One region of the Streptomyces sp. NPDC054757 genome, then DNA from elsewhere that is predicted to be linked to it. Evidence: riboswitches for the same ligand, from Rfam matches in the RefSeq annotation. Region 1 holds a riboswitch; the other holds the start of a gene.
The links. A riboswitch is a leader RNA that binds a small molecule or an ion and turns the genes downstream of it on or off. The one in region 1 is predicted to bind glycine.
Positions count from the first base shown of each region.

Region 2: another riboswitch for glycine. It lies ahead of gcvT (glycine cleavage system aminomethyltransferase GcvT); the one in region 1 lies ahead of gcvP (aminomethyl-transferring glycine dehydrogenase).

Region 1 is NZ_JBSHBW010000007.1:1,968-16,187, reverse strand. It holds gene ACWGKJ_RS11810 (glutamate--cysteine ligase) at 1-23, opposite strand, end outside; gene ACWGKJ_RS11805 (hypothetical protein) at 568-1,158, shown strand; gene ACWGKJ_RS11800 (DUF5999 family protein) at 1,461-1,664, shown strand; gene gcvP (aminomethyl-transferring glycine dehydrogenase) at 1,826-4,711, opposite strand; glycine riboswitch at 4,899-4,997, opposite strand; gene ACWGKJ_RS11790 (PRC-barrel domain-containing protein) at 5,138-5,515, shown strand; gene ACWGKJ_RS11785 (DNA polymerase IV) at 5,431-7,347, opposite strand; gene ACWGKJ_RS11780 (MerR family transcriptional regulator) at 7,418-7,951, opposite strand; gene ACWGKJ_RS11775 (bifunctional nuclease family protein) at 8,178-8,651, opposite strand; gene ftsR (transcriptional regulator FtsR) at 8,705-9,445, opposite strand; gene ACWGKJ_RS11765 (FHA domain-containing protein) at 9,463-10,329, opposite strand; gene ACWGKJ_RS11760 (DUF881 domain-containing protein) at 10,478-11,413, opposite strand; gene ACWGKJ_RS11755 (small basic family protein) at 11,434-11,766, opposite strand; gene ACWGKJ_RS11750 (DUF881 domain-containing protein) at 11,763-12,686, opposite strand; gene ACWGKJ_RS11745 (sugar phosphate nucleotidyltransferase) at 12,783-14,220, opposite strand, start outside.
Region 2 is NZ_JBSHBW010000002.1:445,101-459,320, forward strand. It holds gene ACWGKJ_RS04750 (L-serine ammonia-lyase) at 1-1,276, opposite strand, end outside; gene glyA (serine hydroxymethyltransferase) at 1,467-2,729, opposite strand; gene gcvH (glycine cleavage system protein GcvH) at 2,747-3,127, opposite strand; gene gcvT (glycine cleavage system aminomethyltransferase GcvT) at 3,195-4,310, opposite strand; glycine riboswitch at 4,452-4,547, opposite strand; gene ACWGKJ_RS04770 (AAA family ATPase) at 4,715-5,476, shown strand; gene ACWGKJ_RS04775 (enhanced serine sensitivity protein SseB) at 5,575-6,324, shown strand; gene ACWGKJ_RS04780 (enhanced serine sensitivity protein SseB C-terminal domain-containing protein) at 6,626-7,396, shown strand; gene ACWGKJ_RS04785 (ABC transporter permease) at 7,735-8,733, shown strand; gene ACWGKJ_RS04790 (ABC transporter substrate-binding protein) at 8,780-10,525, shown strand; gene ACWGKJ_RS04795 (ABC transporter permease) at 10,622-11,629, shown strand; gene ACWGKJ_RS04800 (ABC transporter ATP-binding protein) at 11,626-12,720, shown strand; gene ACWGKJ_RS04805 (ABC transporter ATP-binding protein) at 12,717-14,096, shown strand; gene ACWGKJ_RS04810 (M1 family metallopeptidase) at 14,220-14,220, shown strand, end outside.

The DNA.
Region 1 (14,220 bases):
TCCGCCTCCAGCTTCTCGCCCATGGATGCACCCCTCCATACGTGTACGGCCGCTGCGGCCGCCCGGGTCCGGTCGACAATGCCCACACCCTGCCCACACCTCGTGATCCGTAACTCCCTCAATCCGGGTCGCGAGCGAGTAGGGTGACCAGAAATTGACGTATGGCACATTCACCAGGCATGAAGCCTGGAGCAGTTTCCCGCCCCGTGCAGCATGTGAAGCCTGTGAAGATCTGTGAACGCGGTGAAAACGACCGATCATTTTCGGCCGACCGTTCATACGGTGAACCGCAAGGCCACAGGGATACAGCTACGTTAAATCAGGATATTCTCCGCAAAAGAAAGACCGAATACCGACTTGTTTGCAATATCGGCATCGGCTAGCTGAAACCCTGTGTGAACACATGTCGTATAAACTCCGCAAACGAGGCGGAGAGTTGGCGCCCCGGCCCCCGGAGAGTGCGATACCCCTCCATGCCCCACGGCCCCCCTCCGCCCCTGCCTGCTGACAGTGCCGTCCGCACCGCCCACGCATCAACGTGTCTCCGAAGTGAGAGGCGACCTCATCATGCCGCTGTATGTCCCTCCGGCCCCCGCGCCGGCCCTGCGCAGCGTCCTCGCGGCACTCGGCTCCCCCACTGCCGTACGCGAGGCCCGGACCCCTGCTCTCCGATCGGCCGCGGGGCCGCTGACCCCCGAACTCCCCCTACCCGTCCATGTCCTGGACCAGATCATGCCGAGCGGCGGCACCCCGCGCACCCGGCTCACCGGCTGGCGTTTCCTGATCCGCAGCGGCGATCGCGCCGTGGCCGCGGCGGACACCAAGCTCACCGCCGACGGCTGGACCTTCTCGCACTTCTTCGAGGGCCCGTACGCCACCGCCACCGGCACCGCCCTGCGCCAGGCCGAAGCACTGGACACCCCGTTCCAGCCGAGGCTGCTGTCCGTGCCCGAGCTCTACATGCTGACGCTGTGGCTGCACGGTGACACCGGTGCCGACGCCTCGGTCTCCGGCACGATGCCGGCCCCCACCGATCTGCTGGTGCCTCTCGCACCGGCGCCGCCCGGCATCGCCGCACACCGCCCGCACCGGGTGTCGGAACTGCTGCCGGTGATGACGATGCGGCTGGCTCCCCCACTGCTCGGCTCGCCGGCCTGACGGCCCCGCACCACCCCCGCGCGCCCCGCGACCCCCTGGGTCGTGGGGCGCGGCGCGCTCCGTGCCCATCCGGACTAGCCCGGTCGGGCCACCTCCGAACCACCCGAAGAGGCAGTCAAGTTGAGCTGAACCGCCCGCACGGGTGATGCGTCCTTATGCTGGAGCACGTGCTGCCGTGAAATCCCTGCGGAACGACATCCGTGGGGCAACACTGGGATCACCGAACTGACAGACGGGGGGCGGCCATGAAACCCGCATCGAGCCGCAGGACACTCACCACAACGCAGCGAAAGAACGCATCCATGTGCCAGCACCAGCCAACCTGCCCGTCAGCCGCCTCCGCCGACCGGGAGGCCGCGCTCCTCGTGGCGCACCACCCGGAGCAGGGATGGAGTCTGCTGTGCAACGGCGTACTCGTCTTCGAGGACACCGGTGAACTGCTGCCCGACGGCCGGATCATCGCGCCGCACCGCCCCCTGGGTTCGGGACTGGCGACCGCTGCCTGATCCCTGCCCCGCAGGAAGAACGGAACAGCGAGAACGCAACAGCCGGCGACAGAGCAGAGCCGGTGACGCGACGAAGGGCCGGCCCGGGTGTTTCCCGAACCGGCCCTGCCGTATGTCCGCTGCCCGTCGGCAGCCGTACGTCCGTCAGTTGTCGTACGCCGTCAGTTGTCGTACGCGTCCAGCGGCGGGCAGGAGCAGACGAGGTTGCGGTCGCCGAAGGCGCCGTCGATACGGCGCACCGGCGGCCAGTACTTGTCGGCGGGCGAGACACCGGCCGGGAAGACGGCCTCCTCGCGGGTGTACGCGTGGGACCACTCGCCGCCCAGCGCCGCCGCGGTGTGCGGGGCGTTGCACAGCGGGTTGTCGCCGGCCGGCCACTCCCCGGACGCGATCTTCTCGATCTCGGCGCGGATCGCGATCATCGTGTCGCAGAACCGGTCGAGCTCGGCCAGGTCCTCGCTCTCGGTGGGCTCGATCATCAGCGTTCCGGCCACCGGGAACGACATGGTCGGCGCGTGGAAGCCGTAGTCGATGAGGCGCTTGGCGATGTCGTCCACGCTCACGCCGGTCGCCTTGGACAGCGGCCGAAGATCGACGATGCACTCGTGCGCGACCAGCCCCTTGGGGCCGGTGTACAGCACCGGGAAGTGCGGTTCGAGACGCTTGGCGATGTAGTTCGCGGCCAGCACGGCCACCTGCGTCGCCCGCTTGAGCCCCTCGCCACCCATCAGACGTACGTACGCCCAGGAGATCGGCAGGATCCCGGCCGAGCCCCACGGCGCGGCCGAGACCGGTCCGACGCCCGTCTCGGGACCGGCGGTCGGCTGCAGCGGGTGGTTGGGGAGGTACGGCGCGAGGTGGGCCCGTACACCGACGGGGCCGACACCGGGGCCGCCGCCGCCGTGCGGGATGCAGAAGGTCTTGTGCAGATTGAGGTGCGAGACGTCCGAGCCGAACTTGCCGGGCTTGGCGAGTCCGACCAGCGCGTTCAGGTTGGCGCCGTCGACGTACACCTGCCCGCCCGCTTCGTGCACCGCGGCGCAGATGTCGGTGATGTGCTCCTCGAAGACTCCGTGGGTCGACGGATAGGTGACCATCAGCACGGACAGCTCGTCGCGGTACTGCTCGATCTTGGCGTTCAGGTCGTCGACGTCGACGTCACCGTCCTCGCGGGTCTTCACGACCACGACCTTCATCCCGGCCATCACCGCACTTGCGGCGTTGGTGCCGTGCGCCGACGACGGGATGAGGCAGACGGTGCGCGCGGTGTCGCCGTTGGCCCGGTGGTAGGCGCGCACGGCCAGCAGACCGGCCAGCTCACCCTGCGACCCGGCGTTGGGCTGGAGGGAGACCTTGTCGTATCCGGTGACCTCGGCGAGCCGCTCCTCCAGCTCCTGAATGAGCGTCAGGTAGCCCTGGGCCTGCTCGACCGGGGCGAAGGGATGCATCGCACCGAACTCGGGCCAGGTGACCGGCTCCATCTCGGTGGTGGCGTTGAGCTTCATCGTGCAGGAGCCGAGCGGGATCATCCCCCGGTCCAGCGCGTAGTCACGGTCGGCCAGCTTGCGCAGGTAGCGCAGCATCGCCGTCTCGGAACGGTGCTGGTGGAAGACCGGGTGGGTGAGGACGGCGTCCTCGCGCAGCAGCCCCGAGGGCAGCGCGTCGGCGGTGCGCCCGTCGAGCGCGTCGATGTCGCCCTCGGCGCCGAAGGCGGCCCAGACGGCGGCCAGCTGGGTACGCGTGGTGGTCTCGTCGCAGGCGATGGAGACCAGGTCCGCGTCGACCTGGTGGAGGTTGACCCCGCCCTCCCGGGCGGCGGCGACGACCTCGGCGGCCCGGCCCCCGGTCCGTACGGTGAGGGTGTCGAAGAAGTCGCCGTGCACGACGTCGGCCCCTGCGGCGCGCAGTCCCTCCGCGAGGACGGCGGCGTACCGGTGGGTGCGCCGGGCGATGTCCCGCAGGCCGTCGGGGCCGTGGTAGACGGCGTACATCCCGGCCATCACGGCGAGGAGCACCTGTGCGGTGCAGATGTTGCTGGTGGCCTTCTCGCGGCGGATGTGCTGCTCACGGGTCTGCAGGGCCAGCCGGTACGCCTTGTTGCCGTCGGCGTCGACGGAGACCCCGACGAGCCGGCCCGGCAGGCTGCGCGCGAACTTCTCGCGTACGGCCATGAACCCGGCGTGCGGCCCGCCGAAGCCCATCGGGACGCCGAACCGCTGCGTCGTGCCGACCGCGATGTCGGCGCCCAGCTCACCGGGCGAGGTGAGCAGCGTCAGCGCCAGCAGATCGGCGGCGACGGTGACGACCGCGCCCAGCTCGTGGGCGCGCTCGATGAGGGGGGCGATGTCCCGGACCCGGCCGGAGGCGCCGGGGTACTGGAGCAGGACGCCGAAGACACCGCGCTCGGCCACATCGGCCGGGATGCCGTCCGCGAGGTCGGCGACGACGACCTCGACACCGGCCGGCTCGGCGCGCGTGCGGATCACCGCGACGGTCTGCGGAAGGGCGTCGGCGTCGACCAGGAAGACACCGTTCTTGACCTTGCCGACCCGGCGCGCGAGGGACATCGCCTCGGCCGCCGCGGTGCCCTCGTCGAGGAGCGAGGCGCCCGAGGTGGGCAGACCGGTCAGATCGGCCACCACGGTCTGGAAGTTCAGCAGCGCCTCCAGACGTCCCTGGGAGATCTCCGGCTGGTAGGGCGTGTACGCCGTGTACCAGGCGGGGTTCTCCATGACGTTGCGCAGGATGACCGGCGGGGTGAACGTGCCGTAGTAGCCGAGCCCGATCATCGGGGCGAGGACCTGGTTGCGGTCGGCGAGCGCGCGCAGTTCGCCGAGGACCTCGGCCTCGGTGCGGGCGTCCGGGAGGTTCAGCGCGTCGGTGGTCCTGATGACCTCGGGGACGGCGGCCGATGTGAGCTCGGCGAGCGATCCGTAACCGACGTGGGCGAGCATCTTGGCCTGGGCCCCCGCGTCGGGCCCGATGTGGCGCTGCTCGAAGGGGGTGCCACGCTCCAGCTGGGAGAGCGGAGTGCGAGGGGAAGTCATGGCGGAGGCCTCCTGGTCGTTACGACCTGCGAGGGGTACCACGGCACGGGTACCCGGACGGCCTCCCCCTCTGTCATCTCAACCTGAGAGTTTCACCGGCCCGCCTTTCGACGTGCCCGCTTTCACCGTCGGTGAGGTAGGGATCCGGACGTGCCCGCCCGACGCCCGCCCTGCTTTCCAGAGTGACCTCGTCCGCGCGGTACGTGTGCCTGAGAGATTCCGGGGAGGAGTTGCTCCTTCGGCGCCCCCGGACGATGTGTCCGAAGGGCTCTCCCGCGCGGGGTCAGCAGCCACTGGCCAGCGTACCAGCGAGCCGCTTCGCACGGTGTTCGAGTGGCCGATACCCCGGATCTGGACTTCTCTGAGGGGAAGACCTTCGCAGGGGGCGGGAGACAGCGTGTTCCGTCGCGATCAGTTGGAGGAACCGTGCAGACCGACATAGATCCGCGCAGCCTGATCGGCCGCAAGGCATTCGACCGCAACGGCCTCAAGATAGGCACGGTCGACGAGGTCTACCTCGACGACGCCACCGGAGTCCCCGAGTGGGCCGCGGTACGCACCGGGCTGTTCAGCCGGGATGCCTTCGTCCCGCTGAAACCGAGCGAGCTGGTCAGCGAGACCCTGCGGGTGCCCTTCGACCGGACCCTGATCAAGGAAGCGCCGGACTTCGGTGTCGGCCGCCACCTCTCACCGGAACAGGAACTCCAGCTCTACCACCACTACGGGCTCGGTATTTCGGCCCCCACACCGCCCCCGCCCGACCGCGACTTCGGCCGGCTCGCGGGCGAGGAGGAACGCGCCTGACCCGCTTCCCCGGACGCGGCGCCCGACCGACCCGGCGCGGCTCCCGACCTCGCGCCGTCTTCCCCGGCCCAGGACCCCGGCCGACCCGTCGCCGCCCCGGACCCCGCGCCATCTTCCCCGGCCCTGAACCCCGGCCCGTCCGGGGCCGCCCCGGTCCCCGCGCCGTCATCCCCGGATCCAGACCCCGGCCGGCCCAGCGCGGCCCCGGATTCTGCCCTGTCTTCCTCCGACCTGGCGCCGGACGCTGGCCCTGTCCCGCCCGCCCCGAGCCCTGACGTGCCCGGGGCCACCCCTCCAGCCTCCCCGCCGCCGACCGGTCCCGGGGCATCCGGCCCGGCCTGGGCTTCCGGGCCAGTCGGAGCGGTCGGAGTGTCAGGGGCGGCCGGGCGGACCTGCCCGGCCCGCACGGCCGCACCGGCCCCGCCCGGCGCGGCCACCGCGGTCCGGACCAGCGGCAGCGGGTCCGACGGCTGGAGCGCGGGATCGTCGACCCCGAAGGTCCGCACCCGGCCGGGCGCGGTCGCGTACGGATCCTCGAACCGCACCGTCACCCGGCCGACGCCACTGCCCTGCACCCACCCCACGCCGTACACCTCGTGGCGCACATCGTGGCCGGCGAGCCAGCGGCGCCCGGTGCCAGGCAGCGGCGGTGGTTCCTCGACCGGAGGCGGGCCCGGCGCCTCCGGTCCCGCCTCCGGGGCCGCGGACGGGCCGGGCGCCGCCTCGTACGCCCCGGCCCCCCGCACCGCCGCCCGCTCCGTGGCCGCCTGCGCGAAGAGGTCCTCCTGGGTGAAGTCCGCGAGGCCGGTGACGCCCACTCCCAGCAGCCGCACCCCGCCTGTGGTGTCCACGGACTCCAGCAGCCGGCCCGCGGCCTCCCGCACCACCTCCGGGTCGTCGGTGGGCCCCCTGAGTGTCTCGGAGCGGGTCAGCGTCGAGAAGTCGTACCGCCGGACCTTCAGCACCACCGTCCGCCCGGACCGCCCGGCAGCCCGCAGCCGATCGACGCACCGGCCGGCCAGCCGCACCACCTCTCCGCGCACCCGCGCCCGGTCGTGCAGGTCCACGTCGAAGGTGTCCTCGACCGAGACCGACTTGGCATCCCGCTCGGACACCACGGGCCGCTCGTCGTGGCCCAGCGCCATCCGGTACAGGGAGGCGCCGTGCGCCCTGCCCAGCAGCCGTACGAGCTCGTCCTCACCGGCCTCGGCCAGATGGGACACGGTGGTCATCCCGGCCCTGCGCAGATGCTCACCGGTCGCGGGGCCGACCCCCGGCAGAATCCGTACGGAGAGGGGGGCAAGCAGTTCCCGCTCGGTACCCGGTGCTATCAGGACCAGGCCGTCCGGCTTGGCCCGCTCCGAGCCGATCTTCGCCAGCATCTTGGAGCCCGCGAGCCCCACCGAACCGCTGAGCCCGGTGACCGCCAGGATGTCCCTGCGCAGCCGCTCACCGGCGCGGCGGGCCGACCGCGGGCCGTCGGCCACCCCGCCCGCCTCCAGGTCCACGAAGGCCTCGTCCAGGCTCAGCGGCTCGACCAGCGGCGAAAGCCGCCCGAGCAGCTCCATGACCTGGCCGCTCACCTCCCGGTAGAGCGAGAAACGCGGCACCAGATAAGCCGCGTTCGGGCAGAGCCGCCGGGCCTGGGCCATCGGCATCGCCGAATGCACCCCGAACCGCCGCGCCTCGTAGGAGGCCGTCGACACGACCCCGCGCGGCCCGAGCCCGCCGACCACCACCGGCTTTCCGCGCAGGCTCGGCTTCGCCGCCTGTTCCGCGGCGGCGAAGAAGGCATCCATGTCCAGATGCAGAATGGTGGGCGCGGCTCTCACACCACCGATGCTGCCTCACGGCACTGACAATCGGGCCCCGCGGCGCGGAAACCCCTTCGGCGGAGCCTCTTCAGACGGCGCGGTTGCGGCGACGGGCCAGCTCGTCGGCCGGGTTGTGGCCGATCAGGGTCTCGCCGGTGTCGATCCGCTCCCCGTGCAGCTGCGAGAGGGCGCTCTCCACGTCCCGCCACACCACCCCGACGGCGATCCCGAAGACCCCCTGGCCGCCCTGCAGGAGCCCGACCACCTCGTCGGGCGATGTGCACTCGTACACCGTCGCCCCGTCGCTCATCAGCGTCATACGGTCGAGGTCGCGGGCCCCGCGGTCCTTGAGGTGGTGGACCGCGGTACGGATGTTCTGGAGCGCCACACCGGTGTCCAGGAACCGCTTCACGATCTTGAGGACGACCACGTCCCGGAAGCTGTAGAGACGCTGGCTGCCCGATCCCTGGGCGGGACGCACGCTCGGCTCCACCAGTCCCGTACGGGCCCAGTAGTCGAGCTGCCGGTAGGTGATACCCGCCGCCGCGCAGGCGGTCGGCCCCCGGTAGCCGACGGTGTCGGTCGTCGTTTCGGCCGCTGGGCCGTGAAGCGGATACGGCACCCCGTCCCCCGGACCCAGTCCGGGGAGTTCCCCTGCCCTATCTTCGCCGGTGCTTCTCACGCCGACCCTCCGTCCTTGAACTGCCCACTCGAAGGTAGGCAGTCACCTGGGGTGCGTCAACGATCGCCACACTCGGCACGCCGAGTGATAATCACCCTGAGAGTGGTTTCGCGTACCTCTCTTCGGGGAACGGCTTGCCGGATGCGCTGACGACCCGAGCGGAGCGTCACTGGCTGTTGGTCCCGAAATCCTCCGGAGAAATCTGGTCGAGGAACTCGCGGAACTTCTCCACCTCGTCCTCCTGCTCGTCGGGGATGGCGATCCCCGCGTCGTCGAGCACCCCGTCGCTGCCGTAGATCGGCGTCCCGGTGCGCAGGGCGAGCGCTATGGCGTCGGACGGCCTCGCACTCACCTCGACCCCGCTCGCGAAGACCAGCTCCGCGAAGAAGACCCCGTCCCGCAGGTCGGTGATGCGGACTTCCGTGAGCTCCTGGCCGACCGCTTCGAGGACATCCTTGAAGAGGTCATGGGTCAGCGGCCTCGCCGGAGCCATGCCCTGCTGGGCGAAGGCGATCGCGGTCGCTTCACCAGGGCCGATCCAGATAGGGAGATACCGGTCGCCTCCCACTTCACGCAGGAGCACGATCGGCTGGTTGGAGGGCATTTCCACCCGGACACCCACAACGTCGAGCTCGTTCACACAGCAACCCTAGGACGTGCCCGGCAGGTTTGGGTAGTCGGGCACCGCCATGATCAGTACAAGCGGACCCGGAGAGAGGTCTGTACGAGGGCCGCGTGCAGCCGCACGGTCAGTGCTGCCAGGTCCTTCGTGGTGGTCTCGGCATCCGCTCTGGTCTGCGGATTGCGGTTCAGCCGAAGGGGGGCCACGACCTGTTCGATGAGCCCCGACTCACGGTCGGCGGCCGCTTTCATGGCACGCAGATGCCGCGGTTCCAGACCGAACCGGCCCAGATCCGCGACGATCCCGGCCACATTCACGGCCTCCGCGTCGTATCCGCCCCCCGGAAGCGGCGCCAGCAGACCGTACGACTCCCACTCCGCGAGCTCGTCCGCACCGACACCGGCGGCCGCGAGCAGCTCGTCCCTGCCCACCCTGGACGCCGTGGGCCCGCCCTCGCCGTCCGCGGCCCCGTTCGCAGGGTCACGGACAGCGCCGGGCGCCGGGAGCTGGATCTGCTCCCCGCGGCCCAGCGCGTCGAGGTGGTCCCTGATGACCTTCAGCGGCAGATAGTGGTCGCGCTGCATCCGCAGGACCTGAGCCAGCCGCTCGACGTCCGCGGTACCGAACTTCCGGTACCCGGACGACGTGCGCTGCGGCTCGACCAGACCCTCGGCCTCCAGAAAACGGATCTTGGAGATCGTGACCTCGGGAAACTCTTCCCTGAGCACGTTCAGAACCGTACCGATACTGACCAGCCGGTCGTCCCCGGCGGCGGTGCCGTCACCGGCACCGCCCGTCGATGATTGCAGCATGGACCTTCCCTGAGGGGTCACACGCCCCGCTGGCTCGCGTAGAAGACCAGCCGGTACTTGCCGATCTGCACCTCGTCGCCGTTGGCGAGCACGACGGCGTCGATGCGCTCCCGGTTGACGTACGTGCCGTTCAGGCTGCCGACGTCCGAGACGGTGAATCCGCCGTCGGCGCCCCTGCGGAACTCCACATGCCGCCTCGACACCGTCACGTCGTCGAGGAAGATGTCGCTCTGCGGATGACGGCCGGCCGTCGTCAGATCACCGTCGAGCAGAAAGCGGCTGCCCGAGTTCGGACCGCGGCGGACCACGAGGAGCGCCGAGCCGGGCGGCAGGGCGTCGACGGCCGCCTGGGCCTCGGGAGAGAGCGAGGGCGAAGCGGTCTGCCCCGTCACCTCCGCTTCGTACGCCTCAAGCCCGGAGATGGAGATCGTCGAAGTGGTCTCCGAGGGCCGCTCGGGCACCCCGGCACGCAACGGCGCTCCGCAATTGGAGCAGAACCGACTGTCCTCGGCATTGCGGTGGCCGCACCTCGTACACACCGGCATGGACGCATCCTCCTGCCGCGACTGCCCTGCGTGGGCGCTGGTTGCGTACGGATCGGAGGACAACCCTCGACCCGTACTTGAGGTTGATGCTTCACCAAAACCTATGCGGCCCTCGCCCGCAGGGTCAACAGACGACGCACCCTGATCACCCGAAATGTCGCGACCGGACCGCCCCACCTCGTCGCGGAACAGCGGGCGGTCGCCGCTCTGGTCCTCGCCCTCCACATGACGTGGGGCGCGGTGCCGCGCACTGTCCTCACGTGCGCTCTTGCCGAACAACTTCCCAAACAACTTCACGGGCGATTCCCCTTGACCGAAACAGACCCGCCCGTGGGGCAGGACGAACTCTCAATGAACACACCTGCCGAACCGGACATCCTTACAACGTCCGTATCCCCCAGACAGTTTCCACCACGCACCCCGCTATCGGTGCGCCGACCCCCCGCAACCCCGTGCCCTTGTCCCGCTACCCTCGCGCGCCCCCGCCTCACGGCGTGGAGGACCGAGCGTAGTCAGGCCGCTTCGCCGGTCGCAAGGCGTCCACAACGATCTTCTCTTCAGGCGTCACAACGGCTGTGGCCTGCTCCTTCTCAAGAGTCTGCACCACTCCGCCCGGAATATTCAGCGCAGGCTCCAAGTCGGCCGGTTTCCCGATGACCTTGAAGGTGTACGGCGCGCTGATCTTCGTCTTGTCCACCTGGATCCCACCATCCGTGTCGGAGAAGTAGGTGTCCCCCACCACGCGGACCCCGTTGACCTGGATCGCCTCGGCGCCCGCCGCCCGCAGCTCCTGGACCGTGTCGAGCAGCATGTCCGCCTGGACCGTCTTGTGCGGGTCGTTGACGAGCAGGGTGATACCCGGGCCCTGGGCTGCCACCGTGCCCGCCAGGATGCCCAGCTGACGCGCCTTCTCGTTCGTCTGCTTACGCGCCTCCTCGGCCTGGTCCGAGCTGCTCTCCAACTCGGTTCGCTGGCTCTGCAGACGCTGCTTCTCGTCCTCCAGGCGCTGGGTGCGGTTGTCGAGCTCGTCCAGGATCCGGACGAGGTCCTCCTGGCGTGCGCCGCGCAACGGGCTGTTGTCGCTGTTGGAGCGGACCTGGATGGCCAGCCCGAGCCCCAGTACGAACAGCAGGAGGGCGACGACGAGTTGGGCCCTGGTCACCCGCGGCGGCCAGAGAGCGGCGATCAGCCGCTGCCGTCCCGCCTGCCTCTGCGGCGCCGCAGGCGTCGCCCCCGGGCCGTCCGAGGGCGGGGCCGCCTGGGCGGGCTTCTCGTCGGGCAGCGCCCCGGGGAAGCGTGCGGGCCTGCGGGCGGCGTCGGGCGGTGGGTCCTGCGGGACAGCTGTGCCCTGGTCCTGCGGGCCCTCCGGGCTCTGCCCGTCTTCCGGGCCCCGCGGGCCGGGCGGGTTCCCGTCGTTGCTCATCGGTTCGTCACCCATCGGCCTCACGCCCGGAACACATGCCTGCGAATGGCCGCGGCGTTCGAGAAGATGCGGATGCCGAACACGACGACGACACCGGTGGACAACTGCGCTCCGACACCCAGCTTGTCGCCGAGGAAGACGATCAGCGCGGCCACCACGACATTGGACAGGAAGGACACGACGAAGACCTTGTCCACGAAGATTCCGTCGAGCATCGCCCGCAGACCGCCGAAGACCGCGTCGAGGGCGGCGACGACGGCAATGGGCAGGTAGGGCTCGACCATCGCCGGCACTTCGGGCCGGACCAACAGTCCGACCACGACTCCCACGACGAGGCCCAGTACGGCGATCACGATGTGCCCTTCCCTGAGTCGGCCGCGCTCTGGTCGGTGCCGGCGGCCTTCGGCTTTGCTGTACGTACGATCAGACTCGCGGCCGCAGGAAGGCGCACGTCGGCCTGGTCGGAACTGCTGGTGCGGATCGAGTAGCTGTCCTTGAGGACCTTCAGGTACTGTCCGCCGACGCTGTCGTCGAATGTGCTGAGCAAGTGCTTCCCGTCCCCCACCGCCAGTACCGTGTACGGCGGCACCAGCGGCCTGTTGTCGACCAGTATGGCGTCACCCGCGGCCCGGATCGCCGACAGAGCCGTCAGCCGCTGGCCGTTGATGGCGATCGCCTCGGCGCCGGACTGCCACAGCGCATTGACGAACTGCTGCATGTCGCGGTCCCGTACCCGCCCCGTATCGGAGAACCCGGGACTCTCCCGTGGCCCCCCGCCGTCGCTCTTGGCGCTGTCCTTGGCGTCGTCGATGACCAGCTTCACGCCGGGACCGTGCACCGCTGTCGCGCCGGAGAGCAGCGCCACCAGCCCGCCCTGGTCGCCCCCGTGCTGCTGGAGTGCCTTGCGCTGCTGCTCGCCCACGGCGTCGCGCAGCCCGTCCACCTTCTTCTGCTGGGCGTCGGCGGACGAAGTCTCCGAGTCGATACGGTCGATGAGCTCCTGGCGCTCCTTGGCGACGACCGGCGCCGTCACCCTGGCCTGCGCCGCGCCCACGGTGACCACGACGGCGGCGAGCACCAGACCCGCGGCGAGACCGACCTTGGCCCGCAGGGAGCGCGGCAGGCCCGCCCTGCCCTCGGCCCGCCGCCGGGCAGTCGCCTCGGCGTACCCGTCGTCGAGGCTGTGGTCCATCACGTTGTTCAGCAGCGACATCGACGCATCGGGGCGCGGTGGCGGGGAGGCTGCGCTCCGAACGGGTGGCTGCTTCGGCATGCCGCACATCGTCGCACGCCGCCGCCGCGGCCTCCCAATGGCCCCGGGATGTGCCGGACGGCTCGGGCTCACGCCGTCCGGCACACCGTCACGGCCTCACTGACCGGCACCGTCCACGATCGACGACCACTCGTCGAGCAGCGCCTGCGCGGACGCGTCGTCCGGCCCTTCGGCCCACAGATGAGTGACCGCCTCGGCCGGAGCCGGCAGCACCATCACCCAGCGGCCGTCGGGTTCGACGACCCGCACCCCGTCCGTGGTGTCCACGGAACGGTCGGCAGCCGCCTCCACCACCCGGCGCATGACCAGGCCCTTCACGGCCCAGGGGGTCGCCAGGTCGCGGCGGAGCACATGGGCGCGCGGAATACGGGCGTCGATCTGACTGAGCGTCAACTGGGTACGGGAGACCAGGGCGATGAGACGGACGAACGCCGCGGTGCCGTCGAAGACACTGCTGGACTCGGGGATGATGAAGCCACCGCGCCCGTCGCCGCCGAAGATGGTGGAGTCCTCGCGGCCGACCCGGGTCAGATCGTCGGGCGATGTGGTCGTCCACTCCACCTGGGTGCCGTGGTAGGCGGCGACCTGCTCGGCGATCCTCGTGGTCGTCACCGGCAGCGCGACGCGCCCGCTGCGCCGCTCCGCGGCGATCAGGTCCAGCATCACCAGCAGGGCCCGGTCGTCCTCGATGATGCGTCCGCGCTCGTCCACGAGCGAGAGCCGCTCGCCCACCGGGTCGAACCGCACACCGAAGGAGGCCCGCGCCGAGGCCACGATCTCACCGAGCCTGACGAGACCGGCACGGCGGCTGTCCGCGGTCTCGGTCGGCCGCGACTCGTCGAGGCCCGGGTTGATGACCAGCGAGTCCACACCGAGCCGCCCGAGGAGGCTGGGCAGGACGAGCCCGGCGCTGCCGTTGGACGCGTCGACCACGACCTTGAGCCCGGCTTCCTCGATGCCCGTGGTGTCCACGTTGCGGAGCAGGGCGCCGGTGTACGAGTCGAAGACGCTCGCCGGGAAGTGCAGGTCCCCGATCTCGCCGGGGAAGGCACGGCGGTACTCCTGGCGCGCGTACACCCGGTCCAGCTTGCGCTGCCTCCCCTGCGAGAGGTCCGCGCCGCGCTCGTCGAAGAACATGATGTCCACCGAGTCGGGCACACCGGGCGAGGTCCGGATCATGATGCCGCCGGCGCTGCCGCGCGCGGTCTGCTGCCTGGCCACCGGCAGCGGCGCGTTCTCCAGGTCCCGTACGTCGATGGCGCTGGCCTGGAGAGCGGAGATCACAGCCCGCTTGAGGGCACGCGCACCACGCGAGTGGTCACGCGCGGTGGTGACGGTTGAGCCCTTCTTGAGCGTGGTGGCGTACGCACCCGCCAGCCGTACCGCGAGCTCCGGGGTGATCTCGACATTCAGGATCCCGGAGACGCCGCGCGCACCGAAGAGATGTGCCTGGCCACGGGACTCCCAGATCACCGAGGTGTTGACGAACGCGCCGGCTTCGATGGTCTTGAAGGGATAGACCCGCACATTGCCC
Region 2 (14,220 bases), on a different contig from region 1:
TGACCTTGTCCAGGGAGACCTTGTGGCTGCCGTCGCCGCGCATCGCCATCTTGGCCGCCGTGACCGCCTTGACCGCCGCCATGCCGTTCCGCTCGATGCACGGAATCTGGACCAGTCCGCCGACCGGGTCGCAGGTCAGGCCCAGGTTGTGCTCCATGCCGATCTCCGCCGCGTTCTCCACCTGCTCGGGAGAGCCGCCCAGGACCTCGGCCAGGGCGCCCGCCGCCATCGAGCAGGCGGAGCCGACCTCGCCCTGGCAGCCGACCTCGGCGCCCGAGATCGAGGCGTTCTCCTTGAAGAGCATGCCGATGGCGCCCGCCGAGAGCAGGAAGCGGACCACGCCCTCCTCGTCGGCGCCCGGGACGAAGTTGATGTAGTAGTGCAGGACGGCGGGGATGATGCCGGCCGCGCCGTTCGTGGGGGCGGTCACGACGCGGCCGCCCGCCGCGTTCTCCTCGTTCACGGCCATCGCGTAGAGCGTGATCCACTCCATGGCGCGGGCCAGCGGGTCGCCCTCGGCGCGCAGCTGGCGGGCCGAGTTGGCCGCCCGGCGGCGGACCTTGAGGCCGCCGGGGAGTATGCCCTCGCGCGACATCCCCCGGGCCACACAGGACTGCATGACGCCCCAGATGTCCAGCAGCCCCGCACGGATCTCCGCCTCCGTGCGCCATGCCTTCTCGTTCTCCAGCATCAGCGCGGAGATGGAGAGACCGGTCTCACGGGTCAGCCGCAGCAGCTCGTCGCCGGTACGGAAAGGGTGCTTCAGGACGGTGTCGTCCAGGACGATGCGGTCCTCGCCCACGGCGTCCTCGTCCACCACGAAGCCGCCGCCCACCGAGTAGTACGTCTTCTCCAGGAGCGGCGCGCCCTCGGTGTCGTACGCGAAGACCGTCATCCCGTTCGCGTGGTACGGCAGGGCCTTGCGCCGGTGCAGGATCAGGTCCGCGTCGTAGTCGAAGCCGATCTCGTGCGCGCCGAGGATGCTGATGCGGCCACTGGTGCGGATCTGCTCGATGCGCTCGTCGGCGTGCTCGACATCGACCGTGCGCGGGGACTCGCCCTCCAGGCCGAGGAGTACCGCCTTCGGGGTTCCGTGTCCGTGCCCCGTTGCGCCCAGCGAACCGAAGAGCTCGGCGCGGACCGAGCCGGTGTGGGCCAGCAGACCCTCGTTCTTCAGCCGCGCGGCGAACATCCGGGCGGCCCGCATCGGGCCCACCGTGTGGGAGCTGGACGGACCGATGCCGACCGAGAAGAGGTCGAAGACCGATATGGCCACAGGGAACTCCTTGGTGAGGTAGACGCCGTTGTCTGCCGGGGTGGTGCAGAGAAAGCGCGGTACAGCGGTGAGCAAGTGCGTACGTGGTGCGGGGCACCCCGCTCACCGACCAGTGTGCGGGGTGCCCCGTGGTTCGTACAAAACCGTACTGATCCGGACCGACCGGTCCTGCAACCGTACGGGTCCGGGCCTACTTCAGCCCGGGGTAGAGCGGGAACTTCCCGGCCAGCGCGGAGACCCGGGCGGCCAGCGCCTCCCGGTCGTAGGCAGGCTTCAGCGCGGACGCGATGATGTCCGCGACCTCGGAGAAGTCCTCGGCCTGGAAACCACGGGTGGCCAGGGCCGGAGTGCCGATCCGCAGCCCCGATGTGACCATCGGGGGGCGCGGGTCGTTCGGGACGGCGTTGCGGTTGACCGTGATGCCGATCTCGTGGAGACGGTCCTCGGCCTGCTGGCCGTCGAGCTCCGAGTTGCGCAGGTCCACCAGGACCAGATGCACATCGGTGCCGCCGGAGAGGACCGAGACACCGTGCTCGGTGACATCGGCCTGCACCAGACGCTCGGCCAGGATGCGGGAGCCGTCCAGGGTGCGCTGCTGGCGCTCCTTGAAGTCGTCCGTCGCCGCCACCTTGAAGGCGACCGCCTTCGCCGCGATCACATGCTCCAGCGGGCCGCCCTGCTGACCGGGGAAGACCGCCGAGTTGATCTTCTTGGCGAGCTCGGCGGTGGAGAGGATCACACCACCGCGCGGGCCGCCCAGCGTCTTGTGCGTGGTCGTGGTGACGACATGCGCGTGCGGGACGGGCGACGGGTGCAGACCCGCGGCCACCAGGCCGGCGAAGTGCGCCATGTCGACCATCAGATACGCGCCGACCTCGTCGGCGATCTCGCGGAACGCGGCGAAGTCCAGCTGGCGCGGGTAGGCGGACCAGCCGGCCACGATCAGCTTCGGCTGGGTCTCCTTGGCGAGGCGGGCGACCTCGGCCATGTCGACCTGGCCGGTCTCCTCGTCGACGTGGTACGCGACCACGTTGTAGAGCTTGCCGGAGAAGTTGATCTTCATGCCGTGGGTCAGGTGACCGCCGTGCGCGAGGTTCAGGCCCATGATCGTGTCACCGGGCTTGAGCAGCGCGAACATCGCGGCCGCGTTCGCCTGGGCGCCCGAGTGCGGCTGGACGTTCGCGTGCTCGGCGCCGAAGAGCGCCTTCACACGGTCGATCGCGATCGTCTCGACCACGTCGACGTGCTCACAGCCGCCGTAGTAGCGGCGGCCCGGGTAGCCCTCGGCGTACTTGTTGGTGAGGACGGAGCCCTGGGCCTCCATGACCGCGACCGGAGCGAAGTTCTCCGAGGCGATCATTTCGAGGGTGGACTGCTGGCGGACCAGCTCGGCGTCGACAGCGGCGGCGACGTCCGGGTCGAGCTCGTGGAGGGAGGAATCAAGAAGTGACATCAATAGTCCCTAGGTCCCTAGTTGCCGGCGGAGAGAGCGGCGTACTCGTCGGCGGAGAGCAGGTCGTCCGGCTCGCCGGTGACGCGCACCTTGAACAGCCAGCCGCCCTCGTACGGGGCGGTGTTCACCAGCGACGGGTCGTCGACGACGTCCTGGTTGATCTCGGTGATCTCACCGGAGACCGGGGCGTACAGATCGCTGACCGACTTGGTCGACTCCAGCTCGCCGCAGGTCTCGCCCGCGGTGACCGTGGACCCGGCCTCAGGGAGCTGGGCGTAGACGACGTCACCGAGCGCGTTGGCCGCGAACTCCGTGATGCCGACCGTCGAGACGCCGTCCTCGGCGACCGACAGCCACTCGTGCTCCTTGCTGTAACGCAGCTGCTGGGGGTTGCTCATGACCTGATTCTCCTGGATGCGGGGGAGTGCTGGTGAACAGTGGTCTTACGGGCTGAGATGGTGTGGGTCACTTCTGGCGCTTGTAGAAGGGGAGGGCCACGACCTCGTACGGCTCATGGGTACCGCGGATGTCCACGCCCACACCGGACGTGCCGGGCTCCGCGTATGCCGCGTCGACGTACGCCATGGCGATCGGCCTGCCCAGCGTCGGGGACGGGGCGCCCGATGTGACCTCGCCGACGACCTGGCCGTCCGCGACGACCTGGTAGCCCGCGCGGGGGACCCGGCGGCCCTCGGCGATCAGGCCGACCAGCTTGCGCGGCGGGGCCGAAGCGGCGCGCTCGGCGGCGGCCTCCAGGGCGGTGCGCCCGACGAAGTCGCCCTCCTTCTCGAACTTGACGACCCGCCCGAGACCGGCGTCGAAGGGCGTCAGCGCGGTGGTCAGCTCATGGCCGTACAGCGGCATGCCGGCCTCCAGGCGCAGGGTGTCGCGGCAGGACAGACCACAGGGCACGAGACCGGCCGGGGTGCCCGCTTCGGTGAGGGCCTGCCAGAGCTTCTCGGCGTCGGCCGGGGCGGTGAACAGCTCGAAACCGTCCTCGCCCGTGTAGCCGGTCCTGGCGATGAGCGCAGGGATACCGGCGACGGTGCCGGGCAGACCGGCGTAGTACTTCAGCCCGTCCAGGTCGGCGTCGGTGAGCGACTTCAGGATGCCGGAGGATTCCGGGCCCTGTACGGCCAGCAGGGCGTAGGCGTCGCGGTCGTCCCGTACGACGGCGTCGAAACCGCCCGCGCGTGCGGTCAGCGCGTCCAGGACGGTCTGTGCGTTGCCCGCGTTGGCGACGACCATGTACTCCTGCTCGCCCAGCCGGTAGACGATCAGGTCGTCCAGGATCCCGCCGTCCTCCTGGCAGATCATGGTGTAGCGGGCGCGGCCGTTGCCGACGGTGGAGATGTTGCCGACCAGCGCGTGGTCGAGCAGCCGCACGGCCTCCGGGCCGCTGACGGTGATCTCGCCCATGTGGGAGAGGTCGAAGAGACCGGCACGGGTCCGTACGGCGATGTGCTCGTCGCGCTCACTGGCGTAGCGCAGCGGCATGTCCCAGCCCGCGAAGTCGGTCATGGTCGCGCCCAGCGAACGGTGCAGGGCGTCGAGTGCGGTGAGGCGGGGCGTGGGGCTCATATGCGGTACTCCCGGGGCATGACAGACGAGGACGATCCTCCCCATCTGTCATCGGAACCTGAGAGGTTCGCCGGCGCCTGTCGGGAGGGCGCGGCTTGCACCTTGGGTGGGACCGCGGGGCGGTCCGCTTTTCAGATCTGCCTCGTCCGCGCGGTACGGGGCCTGAGAGATTACAAGGGAGGGACTTGCTCCTTCGGCGCCCCGGCCAGTGACCGGGAACTCTCCCGCGCGGATTCGAACGGCCTGTATGGAGTTGGCGCGCACATCATCGCATGCCGGGCGATCGTTGCCCCACCGGTCTCGCATTACTCTTTCTTTACACTTCGCCGACGGGGGTATGCACAAGGACGCAGGCATGCGCAGGCGCAGGCGGCGTACGGGGTGGCCCGACAGGGGGAGCGGCCATGGTGGGACAGGAGCGGCGTGCGGATCCGGCGCCGGAGACGGTGCCCGGCGGGCCGGGGGCCGGGGCCGGGTGGCCGGCGGGATCCGGGCAGGAGGCGGCCGGGCGGACGGTGGGGCCGGGGCCCGCACGGACCGTGGCCGGGCCGGCCGTACGGAGTGGACGGGCGGGATCCGGGCGCGCGCCCGCGGTGCGGGACCTGCGCCGGCGGACCGGCCGCAGCCCGCACGCCCTGGTGTTCGCCGCGGGGGACGTGGTGGTCCTGTCCGGACTGCCGGGCAGCGGCAAGTCCACGCTGTTGCGCAGGGCCGCCGGGGCGTACGGAATCGACTCGCAGGACACCCGGGACCGCTGGGAGCGCCGGCTGCCGCGCCTGCTGCCGTACTGGAGCTACCGGCCGCTGGTGCGGGCCGCCCACTACGGCAGGCTGTGGCGGGCCCTGCGCTCGGGTGCCGGTGTCGTCGTGCACGACTGCGGTACGCACTTCTGGGTCCGTGCCCTGCTGGCCCGCACGGCGCGGCGGCGCGGCAGCGCCCTGCATCTGCTGCTGCTCGACGTGACGCCCGCGATGGCGCTGGCCGGCCAGGCCGAGCGCGGCCGGAAGGTCTCCGCGTACGCCTTCGCCCGGCACCGCGGGGCGGTCGCCGGGCTGGTCCGGGCGGCCGAGCGGGCGCGGCTGCCCGCCGGTTGCCGTTCGGCCGTGCTGCTCGACCGGGAGGCTGCGGCCGTGCTGCGCGCGATCCGCTTCGGGGCGGCGGATTGAAGGAGCTCAGCTGTCTGTCGTGGCGGGGGCCGTTAGGGTCGGTCGGCAGGTGAACGCGTGCACGGATGCACAGGTGAGAAGGGGATACCTCGGTGGACATGGCATGGCCGGGAAATGAGCTCGAAGAGGTCCTGACCGCATCGGTCGGGAACCCCGGCGCGGGCGGCCGGCTGATCGAGGTGCTGGGGCGCAGCAATCTCTGGGTTCCGCTGCCCAACGGCGGCGGGCAGGAGAGCAGTTCACTCGACCTGCCCACCGTCGAGATCGAGGGCGGGGCCTATGTGCCGGTCTTCAGCTCGGAGGCGCAGTTCCTCCAGTGCGTCGGCTCGCACTACTCCTTCGCGGTGGCCCCCGCCGTCGAGTTCGCCCGGGGGCTGCCGCCGCAGCTGGGTCTCGTGGTGAACCCGGGCGGTGCGATCGGCATGCCGCTGCCGCCGCCCGCGGTGGCCGAACTCTGCCGCAGCGGCCGGACCCCCCTCGACGGGCCCGCGACCGGCGGCCGGGTGCGGCTCTTCGAGCCGGACTGGCAGGAGGAGCCGGTCGACTTCCTCTCCGCCGCCGCGGGCGAGTTCGAGGAGTCGGGTGTGGTCCGCTCGGCCCGCCGGGCCCTCGCCTCCATCGAGGGCGGCGACCCGGTCCTCTTCGTCGGGGTCGAGTTCGCGACATGGGACGGCGCGGGCCGCAACGCCCCGATGGACGCGCTCGGCCGGGCGCTGCACCGGGTCGAGGTGAGCTGGCCGGTCAATCTCGTCCTCCTCGATGTGGCGCAGGACCCGGTCGCCGACTGGATGCTGGAGAAGGTCAGGCCGTTCTACGTCAGGGCCGGGGCGGAGGGGCCGGTGCTGTAGGGGCGGTACCGAGGGGCCGCTGCGGCGGGCCCGGTACCGCGGGACGGGAGGAGCGGACGGTCCGGTGCCGCGCAGGCGCACCGAACCCGCCGCAGCCTAAGCTGGTCGGATGCGTGGGACGCACGGGACGGCCGGCCCGCGGACTGGCCGGAATCGTGCGGCCGACCGGACGGGCGGACCAGCGGCCGGCCGGATGGCCGGAATCGCACGGGCGAACGGTGTGGACCGCGCCGGGCGGGCCGCGTCCCGGCGCATGGCACAAGCACGTCAACGGGTGGATCGAAGAGGGGCGGGACCCAGGGTGAGCGCGTCGGGCACGACGGCCGGGCAGGTCGAGCAGATGCTGCTCCAGGTGACCCCCGGGCGGTACGACGCCTATGAGGCACTGCTGCAGGCGCTCGCCGACAGCCAGGTCTGGATGCTGCTCTGGAACGGCCGGGCCGGGTCGCCGGACGCCCAGTACGGGAACATGGAGATCGAAGGCCTCGGTTACGCCCCGTGTGTGACATCGGCGCAGGAGCTGGCGGTCTCCGGCTGGAACCGTTCGCACGAGGTGGTCACCGGCCGTGACATCGCGCGCTCCCTCTACCCGGACCACTGGGGAATCTGGCTCAATCCGCATGCCCCCGGCGGCGGTGTCGGCATCCCCTGGACCGACCTGCGCCGTATCGCCACCGGTCTGGACCGGATGCCCGCCGGACCGCTGCGGCTCTCCGAACCGGCCATCGAGATCCCGCAGTTCTACGCGCTGCTCACCCAGAGCGCCCACCACACCCCGGCGATCCGCTCATTGAGCCGGGCCTGGGTGCAGCCCGCGCTCGGCACCCCGTATCTGGCCATCGGGCTCGATCTGTACGACACCAGCCAGCAGTCCGTGGATTCGGTGCGGGCGATGATGCAGCAGTCGATCGCCGCGGTTCCGGAGGGGCTGCCGGTGTCGACCGTGGCGCTCTCCGACGCGTACGACCCGGTCGGGATGTGGCTGCGGGCCAACTGCCGCCCCTTCTACGACCGTGAGGCCCACGCGGCCTCCTCTCCCGCGGCGGGATACGGATACCCGCCGGTAGGCTGAGTGTCCCAATTGGGCCGTCAACAGCGGTTGTTGGGTGCGATGTCCGAACTGGCCCATTGGTGAGGAAAGTTTCCGCTCAGCCGGTCCTGACGTCCGGATAACGGAAGTCCATTAACCGCATCACGGTTGCGCATACATTCACCTTCAGGTCTGGCGGGTGATCGCAACCGCAATGAAGACTCCCTGCATCGAGCATCGTCGTGCCCTTGTTGCGACGTGCCATGAACACATTCCGTCACTTCAGCACAGTGGCATCACCCGATGCGCTAGATGCACAGCAGCCGCCACCGCGGCAGGTACGGGCCGGCCACCGCCGGCCGGGAGGGGTCAAAGGCACTGTGACCGCACCGATCGAGACCACCGGGTCGACTGCCGAAGCGCAGCCGGAGGCAGTACTCACGGGGGCCACGCAGAGCCAGATCGAGGGCCGTTCGCTCGGCCGGATCGCCTGGACGCGTTTCAAGCGGGACAAGGTCGCCATGGCCGGCGGGGTCGTCGTGATCCTGCTGGTGCTGGTCGCCCTCCTCTCCAAGCCGATCCAGGCGATGTTCGGGCTCGACCCCAACGGCTTCCACCAGAATCTGGTGGACCCGGCTCTGCTGGGGCCCAAGGGCAGCTTCGGCGGCATCAGTTGGAGCCACCCGCTGGGTGTGGAGCCGCAGACCGGCCGGGACATCCTGGCGCGCATCATCGAGGGCTCCTGGGTCTCCCTGGTGGTCGCCGCCGGGTCGACGCTCCTCTCGGTGGTCATCGGTGTCGTGATGGGCGTGGTGGCCGGCTTCTACGGCGGCTGGGTGGACAGCGGCATCAGCCGTCTGATGGACACCTTCCTGGCGTTCCCGCTGCTGCTGTTCGCGATCTCCATCTCCGCATCGCTGCAGGGCAACGCGTTCGGCCTCAGCGGTCTGACGCTCCGTATCTGCGTGCTGATCTTCGTGATCGGATTCTTCAACTGGCCCTACATGGGCCGCATCGTCCGCGCGCAGACGCTCAGCCTGCGTGAACGGGAGTTCGTCGAGGCCGCCCGCTCGCTGGGGGCCCGCGGGCCCTTCATCCTCCTGCGCGAGCTGCTCCCGAACCTGGTCGCGCCGATCCTCGTCTACTCGACGCTGCTGATCCCCACCAACATCCTCTTCGAGGCGTCCCTGAGCTTCCTCGGCGTGGGCATCCAGCCGCCGCAGGCCTCCTGGGGCGGCATGTTGTCCACCGCGGTCGACCTCTACCAGGTCGACCCGATGTTCATGGTCATTCCCGGCCTGGCGATCTTCATCACCGTGCTGGCCTTCAATCTGCTGGGGGACGGGCTGCGTGACGCACTCGACCCCCGTGGCAAGTAATCGCGGCCGTGCCGCACACCGGACAACCGAGGGGGCTTTCCTCAGCATGAAGAGCAGGAAGACGGCAGCGGCGATAGCCGCGACGGTAGCGCTGGGGCTCGCTGCCACCGCTTGCGGGAGCAGTGACAGTGGCGGCGGGGGCAGCCATGGCAAGGCAGACGCAGCTCTGACCAGCATCGTCAACAAGACCAGCAAGAAGGGAGGGACGGTCACCTACGAGCACTCAAGTGCCGCCGACTCCCTGGACCCCGGCAACACGTACTACGGCTGGGTGCAGAACTTCTCCCGCCTCTACGCGCGTGCGCTGGTGACCTTCAACCCGGCTCCGGGCAAGGACGGGCTCAAGATCGTGCCCGACCTGGCGACCAGCCTGGGCAAGGCGTCCCCGGACGCCAAGACCTGGACGTACCACCTCCGCAAGGGCGTGAAGTTCCAGGACGGCACCGTGATCACCTCGAAGGACGTCAAGTACGCCATCGAGCGGACCTTCGCCCGTGAGGCGCTGTCCAACGGGCCCACGTACTTCAGCACGTACCTCAAGGACGGCGACAAGTACAAGGGTCCCTACAAGGACAAGTCGGCCGACGGTCTCAAGTCCATCGAGACGCCGGACGACTCCACGATCGTCTTCCACCTGAGCAAGCCGTTCGCGGACATGGACTACCTCGCGTCCTTCTCGCAGACCGCTCCGGTGCCGCAGAAGGCCGACAAGGGCGCCTCGTACGTCCAGCACATCGTGTCGTCGGGCCCGTACAAGTTCGCCTCGTACAGCGAGAGCCGCGGCGCGACGCTGGTCCGCAACCCGCAGTGGGACCCGAAGACCGACCCGGTCCGCAAGGCGCTGCCGGACAAGATCAACCTGAATTTCAACGTCCAGCCGACGACCGTCGACGAGCACCTGCTCAACGACACCAGCACCGCTGACATCGCCGGTACCGGTCTGCAGTCCAAGACTCAGCCGAAGGTCATCACCAAGGCCACCGAGAAGGCGAAGACGGACGACCCGTACGCCGGCGCGCTGCAGTACCTCGCGCTGAACGTGCATGTGAAGCCGTTCAACAACGCCGACTGCCGCAAGGCCGTGCAGTACGTCGCCGACAAGGCAGACATGGTCGACGCGATCGGCGGCGAGGTCCGGGGCGACCCGGCGACGACCGTCATCCCGCCGGGTGTCTCGGGCTACAAGAAGTTCGACCTGTACCCGACCCCGGGCAACAAGGGCGACGTGACCAAGGCCAAGCAGTACCTGGCCAAGTGCGGTAAGCCCAAGGGCTTCAAGACGACGCTGACCGCGCGCTCCGACCGTCCCGACGAGGTCACCAGCGCCACCCAGCTCCAGCAGAGCCTGAAGAAGATCGGCATCATCGCCGACATCAAGACGTTCCCGTCGGACAAGTACTTCACCGACTTCGCGGGCGTCCCGGACTGGGTCCACAAGAACAACGCCGGAATGATGATGATGGCGTGGGGCGCCGACTGGCCGGCCGGCTTCGGCTACATCGACCAGATCGTCGACGGCAAGGCCATCAAGCCGTCCGGTGGCACCAACCTGATGGAGCTCGACGACCCGAAGATCAACGCGGAGATCGTCAAGGGCATCGGGACGCTGGACAACGCGAAGCGCAACGCCACCTGGGGCCAGGTCGACCAGATGGTGATGGAGAACGCCTCGCTCGTCCCGCTCTTCTACCGCAAGAACCTGCTCTACCGCCCGGACTCGGCGGCGAACGTAACGGTCAGTCAGGCGTACCTCGGCATGTACGACTACGTGCTGATGACCTCGACCAAGTAACAACACCTGTTCATCGACAGCACCCCCCTGAAAGGCAGGTGAAGGCGCCGGGACGGACGGGCCTACCCCGTCCGTCCGTCCCGGCGCCGCACGGCTGTGGCTGCGTACATCATCCGACGCGTATTCGCCGCGGTGTTGCTGCTGCTGGTGGTCAGCGCAGTCACCTTCGCGATCTTCTTCCTCGTTCCCCGCCTCGGCGGGCAGACGACCGACTCCATGGCCGCCCAGTACGTGGGCAAGAGCCCCGACCCGGCGACGATCGCCGCGGTCAAGAAGAACCTGGGGCTGGACCAGCCCCTCTACGAGCAGTACTGGCACTTCATCAAGGGCATCGTCGTCGGCGCGAACTACCACTTCGGGCCCGACCCCGCGGTGTGCCACGCGCCGTGCTTCGGCTACTCCTTCAAGACCCACTCGGCGGTCTGGCCCGAGATCCAGCAGCGTGTCCCCGTGACGCTGTCGCTCGCGGTCGGCGCGGCGGTCATCTGGGTCGTCAGCGGTGTCGCGACCGGTGTGGTCTCCGCCCTCAAGCGGGGCTCGCTCATCGACCGACTCGCGATGGGCGTGGCCCTGGCCGGCGTCTCGCTGCCGATGTTCTTCACCGGTCTGGTCTCGCTCGCCCTGTTCAGCTTCCACTGGACGATCTGGAATGTGCACTTCGTGCCCTTCACGGACAATCCGGCGGAGTGGGCCTGGAACCTGATCCTCCCCTGGTGCACCCTCGCCTTCCTGTACTCGGCGCTCTACGCCCGGCTCACCCGGGCCGGGATGCTGGAGACCATGGGCGAGGACTACATCAGAACCGCGCGGGCCAAGGGCCTGCGCGAGCGGAACGTGGTCGTCAAGCACGGCCTGCGCGCCGCGCTCACCCCGCTCATCACCATCTTCGGCATGGACTTCGCGCTGCTCATCGGCGGCGCGGTCATCACCGAGACGGTCTTCGACTTCCAGGGGATGGGGGCCTACGCCATCCAGGGAGTGACCCGCAGCGACCTCCCGGTCGTCATGGGTGTGACGCTGGTGGCCGCTTTCTTCATCGTTGTCTGCAACCTGCTGGTGGACCTTGTGTACGCCGCGATCGACCCCCGGGTGAGGCTCTCATGAGCGACGTGCACAAGAAGGGTTCCGGCGAGCCCGCCAAGAGCGGCAAGGACGACGCCCCGTCCCAGGACGCGAAGAGCTTCCTCTCGGTCCGGGACCTGCGGATCCACTTCGACACCGACGACGGCCTGGTGAAGTCCGTGGACGGTGTCAGCTTCGACCTGAAGGCCGGTCAGACGCTCGGTATCGTCGGTGAGTCAGGCTCCGGCAAGTCCGTGACCTCGCTGGGGATCATGGGGCTGCACAGCTCGGAGCGGGCCCGGATCTCCGGTGAGATCTGGCTCGACGGCGAGGAGCTGATCGGCGCGGGGCCCGAGCGGGTCCGCGAACTCCGCGGTCAGAAGATGTCCATGATCTTCCAGGACCCGCTGTCGGCGCTGCACCCGTACTACAGCATCGGCGCGCAGATCGTGGAGGCGTACCGCGTCCACCACAAGGTCGACAAGAAGACCGCGCGTACCCGTGCGGTCGAGATGCTCGACCGGGTCGGCATCCCCGAGCCGCAGCGCCGTTTCGAGGACTACCCGCACCAGTTCTCCGGCGGTATGCGCCAGCGCGCGATGATCGCGATGTCCCTGGTCAACAACCCCGAACTGCTCATCGCCGACGAGCCGACGACCGCCCTCGACGTCACCGTCCAGGCGCAGATCCTCGATCTCATCCGGGATCTGCAGAAGGAGTTCGGCTCGGCGGTCGTCATCATCACCCACGACCTCGGCGTCGTCGCCGAGATCGCGGACGAGCTCCTGGTGATGTACGCGGGCCGTTGCATCGAGCGCGGCACGGCCGAGAAGGTCTTCTACGAGCCCCAGCACCCCTACACCTGGGGGCTGCTGGGCTCCATGCCGCGCATCGACCGTGAGCAGACCGAACGTCTGGTGCCCGTCAAGGGCTCCCCGCCCAGCCTGATCAACGTGCCGTCCGGCTGCGCCTTCCACCCGCGCTGCCCCTACGCCGACGTGCCCAAGGACAACATCACCCGCATCGAGCGCCCTGAGCTGCGGGAGAGCACGGACGGGCACTTCTCCGCGTGCCATATGACGAAGGCCCAGCGGGAAAAGATCTGGACCGAAGAGATTGCGCCGAAGCTGTGACTGATCAGAAGAAGAAGGCTCCGCAGGCTCCCGAGGCTCCGAAGGTTCCGCAGCAGACGTCCAAGGACTCCGCCGCCGCGCCCGCCAAGGACGCCGGGGCGGAGCCGCTGCTCAAGGTCACCGACCTGGTCAAGCACTTCCCGATCACCAAGGGCGTGCTCAAGCGCAAGGTGGGCGCGGTCCAGGCCGTGGACGGGCTGTCGTTCGACGTGTTCCCGGGGGAGACCCTGGGTGTCGTCGGCGAGTCGGGCTGCGGCAAGTCGACCATGGGCCGGCTGATCACCCGGCTGCTCGAACCGACCGGCGGAAAGGTCGAGTTCGAGGGCAAGGACATCACGCATCTGTCCGCGGGGCAGATGCGGCCGATGCGCCGCGACGTCCAGATGATCTTCCAGGACCCGTACGGCTCACTGAACCCCCGGCACACCATCGGCGGGATCGTCGGAACCCCCTTCAGGCTCCAGGGCGTCGAGCCCGAGGGCGGCGTGAAGAAGGAGGTCCAGGGGCTGCTGGAGCTGGTGGGACTCAGCCCCGAGCACTACAACCGGTACCCGCACGAGTTCTCCGGCGGCCAGCGCCAGCGCATCGGCATCGCCCGCGCGCTCGCACTGCGGCCCAAGCTCGTCGTCGCCGACGAGCCGGTCTCGGCGCTCGACGTGTCGATCCAGGCGCAGGTGGTGAACCTGCTGGACGACCTCCAGAGCGAGCTCGGTCTGACCTACGTGATCATCGCGCACGACCTGTCGGTCATCCGCCATGTCTCGGACCGGATCGCGGTGATGTACCTCGGGAAGATCGTCGAACTGGCGGACCGCAAGTCGCTGTACGAGTCGCCGATGCACCCGTACACCAAGGCGCTGCTCTCGGCGGTGCCGGTGCCCGACCCGCGGCGCAAGGGGACCAGGAGCGACCGGATCCGGCTGGAGGGCGACGTCCCCTCGCCGATCTCGCCGCCGGCCGGCTGCCGGTTCCACACCCGGTGCTGGAAGGCGACGGAGATCTGCGGAACACAGGAACCGCCGCTGCTGACGCTGGGGACCGGACACCAGGTGGCCTGCCACCACCCGGAGAACGCGCCCGACCAGGCGCCGGGCGAGGAACGGCTGCCGCAGGCGAGGGAGGCCGCCGAACTGGTCTCGGTCGCGAAGCCGGAGCCGGCCGCTGACGCGGTCGCGAAGCCCGAGCCGGCCGGTGACGCGGTCGCGAAGGACACGGAGACGGAGCCCGGGGCCAAGGCCGAGCCCAAGGCCGGGACCGAGGCCGCCACCGGCACCGAGTCCGGGACCGACGCAGGGGCGGAGCCGGAGGCCAAGACCGGCACCGGCACCGGCGCAGAGGCCGGGCCGGACGCCGCCGCGGAGTCCGGCGAGAAGTAGGCGCCGCGCGGTTGTCGCGCCGGGCACGCCCATGACAAGTTGGTAAAGTCATGTACATGCCTAAACGGGAGAGTGCAGAGTCAGCGTGTCCGTAACAACGGCGCACGCACGAAGGGCAGACTCT